Regions from separate parts of the Gordonia sp. BP-119 genome, predicted to be linked through region 2. Evidence: riboswitches for the same ligand, from Rfam matches in the RefSeq annotation. Region 2 holds a riboswitch; the other holds the start of a gene.
What was found. A riboswitch is a leader RNA that binds a small molecule or an ion and turns the genes downstream of it on or off. The one in region 2 is predicted to bind cyclic di-AMP.
Positions count from the first base shown of each region.

Region 1: another riboswitch for cyclic di-AMP. It lies ahead of JW364_RS02950 (C40 family peptidase); the one in region 2 lies ahead of JW364_RS22945 (transglycosylase family protein).

Region 1 is NZ_JAFFZF010000003.1:65,760-70,349, forward strand. It holds gene JW364_RS02945 (DEDD exonuclease domain-containing protein) at 1-1,251, opposite strand, end outside; cyclic di-AMP (ydaO/yuaA leader) riboswitch at 1,835-2,066, shown strand; gene JW364_RS02950 (C40 family peptidase) at 2,083-2,769, shown strand; gene JW364_RS02955 (NlpC/P60 family protein) at 3,000-4,037, shown strand; gene JW364_RS02960 (hypothetical protein) at 4,046-4,590, shown strand, end outside.
Region 2 is NZ_JAFFZF010000066.1:1,311-5,900, forward strand. It holds gene moaC (cyclic pyranopterin monophosphate synthase MoaC) at 1-537, shown strand, start outside; gene JW364_RS22935 (molybdenum cofactor biosynthesis protein B) at 530-1,021, shown strand; gene JW364_RS22940 (molybdenum cofactor biosynthesis protein MoaE) at 1,018-1,464, shown strand; gene JW364_RS22945 (transglycosylase family protein) at 1,594-2,214, opposite strand; cyclic di-AMP (ydaO/yuaA leader) riboswitch at 2,221-2,437, opposite strand; gene JW364_RS22950 (hypothetical protein) at 2,663-2,911, opposite strand; gene moaA (GTP 3',8-cyclase MoaA) at 2,923-4,011, opposite strand; gene JW364_RS22960 (flavin reductase family protein) at 4,025-4,570, opposite strand; gene JW364_RS22965 (hypothetical protein) at 4,576-4,590, opposite strand, start outside.

The DNA.
Region 1 (4,590 bases), on a different contig from region 2:
CGCCGTGGCCGCCCGGCAGGACCCCGGCCGCCGCCTCCCATCGGCCTCGGGACACCAGTGGTAGCCCGTCGCGCCGAGCCGTGTCGTGCACGTGCGCAGACCGGCGGCCGCCGAGATCACGTCGGCGACGGTCGCCGCGTTGTTGCGGTTGCCCACCGGGCCGATCGACTCGTCGGTGGGTGTTCGGCTGACCTTGAGCCGGGGGAAGCGTTCCTCGGTCAGGGTCACCCACCAACCCTTGTGCGGCTGGGTCGATCGTCGGTTGTACGCCGGTGCGTGCGCGCCGAGGAGCCGGCGTTCGCGGACGGCGGCCTCCAGGGCGTGGGAACACTCCACGACGTCGACCCGTTGGGCGAGGAGCACCATCTCCGCGATGCGGCGGCGCGGGTCGTTGCCACTGAAGTACGACCGGACCCGGCGGCGGAGGTCCACCGCGGTGCCCACGTAGAGGACCTCGTTCGACGGGCCGCGGAACAGGTACACCCCGGGACGGGCCGGGACATGGTCGGCGAGTGCGCGTTTGGCGCGCAGGCGCGGGTCGGTCTTCGGGAGATACGACGTCAGCTCGCCGACGGTCGCGATGCCCTGATTGCCGACGCGCTCGAGGAGCCGGTGGAAGACCTCCACCGTGGCGCGCGCATCGTCGAGCGCCCGGTGGGTGGGCCGCACGGAGACGTCGAACAGGTCGGCGAGCGCGCTGAGCTTGACCGTCGGCGCCTCGTCACGGCTGAGGATGCGCCGGGCCATGGTCACCGTGCACAGGCTGAGGCTGAACGTCCACGGCAGGTGGAGCCGGATCGCGTTCTGCCGAAGGAAACCCATGTCGAAACGAGCGTTGTGGGCCACCAGGATCGAGCCGCGGGCGAACTCGAAGAACGACGGCAGCACCGACTCGATCCGGGGGGCGTCGGTCAGCATCGCGGTGGTGATGCCGGTGAGGGTCACGATCTGCGGGGGGATCGGCCGGCCGGGGTCGACCAGCGTGGCGAACTCGCCGACCACCTCGCCGCCGCGGATCTTGACCGCGCCGATCTCGGTGATCCGGTCGCGGACCGGGTCGGACCCGGTGGTCTCGAGGTCGACGACGACGAGGGTCGTCTCGAAGAGCGACCGGTCGCTGAATTCGTTCGTCGTCTCACCCGTGGCCCCCTGGTCGGCGGCCTCCAGGTCGGCGAAGGTGAGCTGCCCCGCGGGCGAGCCGTCCACGCTGGTCTGCGTCACCCGGCGAACACTAGTTCGATCCACCGACATCGCGACCGCGACGCTCCGACATCGTGTCGTGTGACCCGTGTGACTGCTGTGTCGATCGCTGTTCGACGGACTTGTCGGTGGGCGCCCCTAGTCTCCACCTGGACGTGAGAAATGCGGTCTTCTCACGGTCACAACGACCCGTAACGGGGCCGACGCGGCCCACCCTCGCCAGATGAGATGGAGATCACATTATGTACGTCGATTGTGCGCGCTGCCCGGCTCGTCCCGTCGCTTGCGACGGGTGCATGATGACAGTGCTGTTTGGTGGTCCGAGCTGGGACGATATGTCCCACGAAGGTGGAGGTTCGGTAACGGCGGCCACCTCGGACGCGGATGCCGAACTGGACCTCGCCATCGACGTTCTGCAGGCTGCTGCAATGGTGACCAGCGGCGCTGCACGATCTGCAAGATCAGCCAAAACCGCAGTTCAGGCGCCGGATCGACGCGCTTCTGTGACCGTCCTCAGGGCAGGCTGAGAAGCGGCCGAGGTTTGGCTGTCTGTCGCTTAGTGGACAGAGCGCATCCGATTTCGTAACCTTTCTGAGACCTTTGCGGAGCGTCCCGCTTCAACAGAAGTGGTCCGCAGTAGTCACCGCTCAATCGCCCTCGCGGGCGAACCGGGGAACCACAACCTTCGGACGGGCTCGTCGGAGCGCATCACCACTGATGCGACTCGGTCGAAACCGATCCGAATCGGGGTGAATCGCGTTGCCATGCATGAGTGTCCAGTGGATACCTCATGCGCGAAAACGTGTAGGGCCACTCTTCCGGCCCGAACCCGACAGCTAACTCGGTCGGCGGTAGAGGAAGATCTGAAGGAGAACTCGCTTCGTGGCCAAACATCGTTTGGAACAGCCCAATCGTGGCAGCACGGTCGCCAAGAAGGCGGTGATCGCTGGATCGATCACACTCGGTTCGCTCGCCGCAGCCGCCGGCCCTGCTCTCGCCGCCCCGGTCCACACCCCGCTGGGCACTTTCGAGATCCCGGCCCTGCCCGGCGCGAAGGCCCCGGAGGCCAAGCCCGCGCCTGAGGCCACGCCGGTGAAGAAGTCGCCCGCCGCCACGGTCGAGATCCCCAACCTGGGGCAGTTCACCGTGCCGGGTATCGCGCCGGAGCAGATCCCGCAGCAGTTCCGCCCGCAGGGTGGCGGCGCGCCCCTGGGCCAGCCGCAGCTGACCGCCGGTCAGAAGGCGGTAAAGGCCGCCGAGAGCAAGATCGGTGCGCCGTACTCCTACGGCTCCGCCGGCCCCAACGCATTCGACTGCTCGGGCCTCATCTACTGGTCCTACAAGCAGGCCGGCAAGAACATCCCGCGCGACAGCTACGGCCAGCTCGGCGGCGGACGCGCGGTGTCGTACTCCGAGGCCAAGCCCGGCGACGTCATGATCTTCAACGGTGGCGGCCACGCCGGCATCTACGTCGGCAACGGTCAGTTCGTCCACTCGTCCAACTACGGCACGCCGGTCAAGCGCGACGCCGTCAAGGAGTGGACCCTGACGGGCATCCGTCGGTACTGACGACAACTGAACACGAACAGACTGAGCACGAAGGTCTCTGGACGGGCGGATCGCGTGGATTGCGATCCGCCCGAACCAGTCCCGGGGGCCGGTCGGCCGCCTAGGGTGGTCGACGGGACGCGGGGTACGGGTGCAGGGGCCCGGGATGCTCAGGGATCGACGAGCACACACGAGGGAGTGAGTAGACCGTGCTGATCGGGGAGGGGCGTGGTCGCGCGATGCGGCCGAGGATGCGTTCGGGTCCGCTGATGGTGGCGCTCTGTGTCCTGTCGGCGTTCGCCGTTCTGGCACCGACCGTCGCCGGCGGCGTCGGGGACGCCCGTGCGGTGCCCGCGCGCTCGGCCGATCAGCTGCTCGACCGCTACAAGCAACTGGGCATCGACGCGGAGAAGACCACCGAGGCGATGCACAACGCCAAGATCGAGTACGACAAGCAGCGCGGCATCGTGGCGGCGGCCAAGAAAGCCGCGGCCGAGGCGCAGCAGACGCTGGACACCAGCCGCGCCCAGCTCGCCGTGCACCAGAACCGAGTCGACGCGATCGTCCGCGCCAGCTATCAGGGCGCGCGGGTCAGCGGACTGTACGCCGTGATGGTCAGCGACTCCCCGCAGGCGCTCCTGGACCAGATGTCGGGTCTCGACATGATCTCGCGTCAGGCGTCGGTGGACCTGACCGCGATCAAGAAGGTACGGGCCAGGACCGCTGTCGCGAAGAAGGATGCCGAGCGCACGGCGGTGGCCGCCTCCGAGGCGGTCTCCCGCGCCGAACGGGTCCGTGGTGACCTCCAGACGAAGCAAGCCGACCTGCAGCTCCAGGCGATCCAGATCCGGTCGATCTACAAGTCGATGACCGGCAAGCAGTTGGCGGCTCTGCGCGGTCCGACCTTCGACTTCGATCCGCGACTGGTGCCCAAGGGCACCGCCGCCGGACTGATCGCCACCCACGCCGCCCTCACCCGGATCGGTGACCCCTACGTGTGGGGCGCCACCGGACCGAATTCGTTCGACTGCTCGGGACTCATGGTGTGGGCGTTCCGGCAGGCCGGCAAGACCATCCCGCGATCGAGCCAGGCGCAGATGGCCGGCGGTCAGCCGGTCGAGAAGAACGACCTCAAGCCCGGTGACCTGGTCATCTACTATCCCGATGCCCATCACGTCGGTATGTACGTCGGTGACGGCTATGTCATCCACGCCTCGACCTTCGGTGTGCCGGTCAAGGTCGAGCCGCTCGACGAGGCCGGACCGTACAACTCTGCCCGCCGGTTCTAGTCCCACCGGTGACCTCACCGCGCGGGCGCGCCGGCCTCGTCTCGGCCGTGGTCGTTCTGGTCATCGCAGTTGCCACCGCGTGCGGCACGGGCGACGTGCCCGACGGGCCCGGCTCGTCCGCCGCGCCCGTGTCGTCGAGCGCCGCGGTCAACGTCTACGAGCGTGATCGAGCGGCGGGCGTGACGCGGTTGCTCGACGCGCTCACCGAAGCGGTGCGTTCCGGGGATGTGCGGGCGATCGGCACCCTCGTCGACACCGCTGCCACCCCGGCGTTCAAGGACAGATTCGTCACGGCCGCCGCGGGTTTCGCGCCCAGCCGGTTCACGCCGCGGAACGGTGGCAGCGGCACCCTGCGGCTCGCACGGTTCGGTTATCAGCTTGCGCCCACCGAAGAGGCGGAGGTGCTCGTACCCGGTGAGTTGCAGGTGCTCCTCGATGCCGGGGGGAGTTCGGACTCGTGGGTCGCTCCGGTGGAGTTGCGCTATGCGCTCGGCGGCGAGGGGGTCCCGGGAGTCGACGAGGCCGAGGTGGTCGTCGGCACCCAGTTCGTGGT
Region 2 (4,590 bases):
ACTGACGAAGGTGGGTCGGACGCCCGGGACACCGGGCCGGCCGGCGGCTCCCGGCTGAGTCATCTGGACGAGTCCGGAACGGCCCGCATGGTCGACGTCGGCGCCAAGCCGACGACGAAGCGTCGCGCCGTCGCCGCCGGCACGTTCCGCACCACCGCCGAGGTGATCGGTCACCTCAGCGAGTCGCGGCTGCCCAAAGGAGATGTGCTGGCCACGGCGCGCATCGCCGGGATCATGGCGGCCAAACGCACCGACGAGTTGATCCCGCTGTGCCATCAGCTGGCGTTGTCGTCGGTGGAGGTCGACTTCGCGATCGGCGCCGACACCATCGAGGTCACCGCGACCGTGGCCACCTCCGGCCAGACGGGTGTGGAGATGGAGGCGTTGACCGCGGTCGCAGTCGCCGGGCTGACGCTTCACGACATGGTCAAGGCCGTCGACCGACGGGCGCAGATGGACGGCATCCGCCTCCTCGCCAAGACCGGCGGCAAATCCGGCGACTGGTACCGCGAACCGTCTGACCCGGCTCATGACTGACCGGAATCCTTCCCGCGTGGCGCGCGTCGTCGTCGCGTCGAACCGCGCCAGCAGCGGTGTCTACGAAGACCGGTCCGGACCGATCATCGAGGCCTGGCTGGTCGAGCAGGGCTTCACCGTCGACGAGTGCGACGTCGTCGCCGACGGCCCGCCGGTCGGCGAGGCCCTCCGCGCCGCGATCTACGCCGAGGTCGACCTCGTCATCACCACGGGCGGAACGGGTTTGACGCCCACGGACCGGACTCCGGAACAGACCCGCCCGCTCCTCGACGTCGAGATCCCGGGTCTGGCCGACGCCATCCGCTGGGCCGGGCTGCCGACGGTGCCCACCGCGGTCCTCTCACGCGGACTCGCCGGAATCGCCGGGACGACCCTCGTCGTGAACCTGCCCGGTTCGACCGGCGGGGTCCGCGACGGGCTCGGCGTCCTCGCCGGGGTCGTCCACCACGCGCTCGATCAGATCCGCGGAGGCGACCACCGATGACCCGTGAGGCCGGCTCGCACATGGTGCACACCGCCGTCGTCGACGAGCCGATCACGCTGGCCGACCACGAGGCGATGGTCATCGACGCCGCCGACGGCAAAGCCGGTGCGGTGGTCGGGTTCGTGGGCGCGGTCCGCGACCACGACGGCGGCCGCACCGTGACCGCGCTGCATTACTCGGGGCATCCCACGGCGACGAAGGTCCTGGCCGAGGTCGTCGCGGAGGTCTCCGCGGTCGACGGGGTGCGCGCGGTCGCGGTGTCCCACCGGGTCGGCGACCTCGTGATCGGCGACATCGCGTTCGTGGTCGCGGTGGCGGCCGACCATCGTCGAGCGGCGTTCGAGACCTGCTCGCGCCTCGTCGACGAGGTCAAGGCCCGGCTACCGGTCTGGAAACACCAGTTCTTCGACGACGGCACCGACGAGTGGGTCAACTCGGCCTGACTCCGCCCCACTGGTTGAGCTGACCCCCCGCTGGTTGAGCTTGTCGAAACCAATGGAAAAGGGCCCCGCACGGATGGTTCATCGTGCGGGGCCCTTCGTCTGGGTCCCAGATCAGGCGTCGAGCGGCGATCAGGGGTTGGGCAGCAGGTGCTTGTTGTCGTTGAACAGCTTGATCTGATCCTGGTTCAGCGTGACGCCGCTGTCCTTGGCCGCCTGCCAGAGGTTCTTGATCTCGGGGCTGACGCCGGCCTCGGTGAGGGCGTCGGTGACCTGGTTGGCGACGTCCTCGGTGGTCTTCGCCAGATCGACGCTGCCGTTGCCGCCGGGGAGCACCGGGGCGATCTCACGCGGGGTGTCGGTCGGCGCGCTGCGCGGGGTCGAGCCCGACAGGCCGGTGCCACAGGTGGGCCAGGCGCCCTTGCCCTGCGAACCGAGCACACGCTCGGCGACGACGATCTGCTCCTCGCGCGAGGCCTGATCGGCGGTCGGGGCGAACTCGCCGCCGCCGTGGCCGGTCCAGGTGCTCGGGGAGAACTGCAGGCCGCCGTGGTAGCCGTTCCCGGTCGAGATGGCCCAGTTGCCACCGGATTCGCACTGCGCGACCTGGTTCCACTCGGCGTCGGTGGCCGCATTGGCGGTACCGGTGCCCAGGAGGGCTGCTCCGCCGCCGAGGACCGCGCCGGTGAGGGCGACCTTGGTGATGGTCTTGGCGGCCGTGCTGGTCGTCTGCTTGCGATGACGTCCGGACATGTATGTGTTTCCTCTCTCCACGCGCCTACGAAGTCAGCTGTCGGGTTCGAGCGAGAGGTGCTCGGTCCCGGGTCGTCGTGGTGGTCGCCGCGACTTCCGGGACTTAACCCCGAGGACACCTGGTGTGGTGCCCGGTCTCAGGGGATGAGGTTGGGTCCCCCGTCCTCGTTCCTAGATTGCTTGTCGTTCCCACCGGCGGAACGAGGCTCGGCGCGGCCGGTGGGACGTTATGTCTTGGTTGCTGTGTCGTGACCTCCGAGGAGGACGCTTCGAACAGTACGTCGTTCGTTGGACTGAATCACCTGCTTGGACGCAAGCGATTTTCGGCCCGGATCCGGGTCTTCCGACCCACTTCGGCCGTCATCCCAGTTCAACGGGTTAGTGGCCGTCCCGTGCCCATCCTGTTACCGCGCCGTGATGTGACTAAGGTCACAAGCCGGGTGTGTCGTCAGCCACCGGCAAACGGGGGGAGGACGTCGAGTGTCGTGCACGTGCCGAGCGCACGCGTCCGATCGGAGAACGCGATCTCGTCGCGCAGATACGAGCAGCGTTCGAGAACCGTGGCGAGGGAGGGGTTTCCGGCGGCGAGGATGCCCTCGAGGGCGCCGAGCGGGGTCGACGGGTCGACGTCGATCACCTTCTCCTCGGCACCGGCCGCGGCGCGCGCGGCCGCGAAGAAACGAACTGTGAGCTGCATCGGACGCGAGCCTAGCCGCCGATCGCCGACATCGGCCGATCCGGTTGGGTGAAGCCCGCCGCGTTCACTTCGTGGCCGGCCGCCTTGGCCCACATGTTCGCGCGCCACAGGCGCGCGAGGGCGGCGTCGATCTCGTCGTCGGGGAGGGTGCGCAGCGCGTGCCGGATGTCGGTTTCCGACGTCGCGAACAGGCAGTTGCGCAGTGATCCGTCCGCGGTGAGCCGGGTGCGGTCGCAGTCCCCGCAGAACGGCCGGGTGACCGACGCGATCACCCCGACCCGTGCTGGGCCGTGGGCGCCGCGGTGGCCGTCGACGAGCCATGTGGCGGCGGGAGCGCTTCCTCGAGGGGCGGGGTCGGGCAGCAGGGCGAACCGTTTCCGCAGGGTCGCGAGGATCTCCTGTGCGGTCACCATCTGCGCTCGCTGCCACGCGTGGTCGGCGTCGAGTGGCATCTGCTCGATGATCCGTAGCTCGTAACCGTGCTCGAGGCAGTAGGCGAGCAGGTCGGGGACTCCGGGTAGGTCGCTGCGGTCGGGCACCACGGCGTTGACCTTGACCGGGTCGAGCCCGGCGCGGCGTGCCGCCGCCAGGCCGTCGAGCACATCCGTCAGACGGTCCCGGCGCGTGATGTCGGCGAAGCGGACCGGGTCGATGGTGTCCAGCGAGACGTTGATGCGGTCGAGGCCGGCGTCGACCAGACCGCCGACCCGCCGGGGCAGTCCGAGTCCGTTCGTAGTCATCGCGATCTCGGGTGACTGCGGGAGGCCCGCGACGGCGGCGATGACGTCTTCGAGGTCGCGGCGCAACAGTGGTTCGCCGCCGGTGAACCGGATGCGCTCGATTCCCAGGTCGCGCACGGCGACGGTGAGTACCCGGATCAGTTCGTCGGTGGAGAGCACCTGGTCGGTGGGCATCCAGTCGAGGCCCTCGGCCGGCATGCAATACGAGCACCGCAGATTGCAGCGGTCGGTGACCGAGACCCGGAGATCCTTGGCGACCCGACCGAAGGTGTCGAGCAACGGCCCGTCGGTGGGCACATCGGAGGTCGCTGCTTCCCGCGGGGAGCGGGGCAGCGGCAGTCCGAGGCCGACCGTGCTCATGGTGCTGGGCGACTCACTTCCGGGTCGGGTCCGTGCGCGCCTCCAGGGCGCGGAAGGTGCTGGCGTGGAAGACCAGGGGCTCGATGTCGGGATCGGCGCGCAAGGTCTCGATCTCCAACAACACGACGGTGTGGTCGCCGGCCTGGATCTCGTTGTGGATCGTGCACGACAGGTGGGCGGCCGCGTCGGGCACGAAGACCGCCCCGCGATCGGTGCTCAGCGGCGTGATGCCGTCGAACCGGTGCTCCGACGACCCGGCGAGCTGCTTGCAGAGTTCGATCTGGTCGCCGGCGAACACGCTGACCCCGATGGCCGGAGCCGTACGAATCCGCGGCCAGGTCGTCGAGGTGTTCTGGACGCAGACCGAGACGAGTGGCGGGTCGAGCGAGACGGTGGTGAACGAGCTCGCGGCCATTCCGATCAATGTGGTCGAATCCCCGTCACGCTGTTCGCAACACACCGCCACGACGCCCGACGGGAAACAGCTGTACGCGTCGCGCAGCGCCCGCCCGTCGGAGACGGGCGAGAGATCGGGGGTGGTGTCAATGGTTGTGGTCACGGTCCTCACCTGGCTCGGCG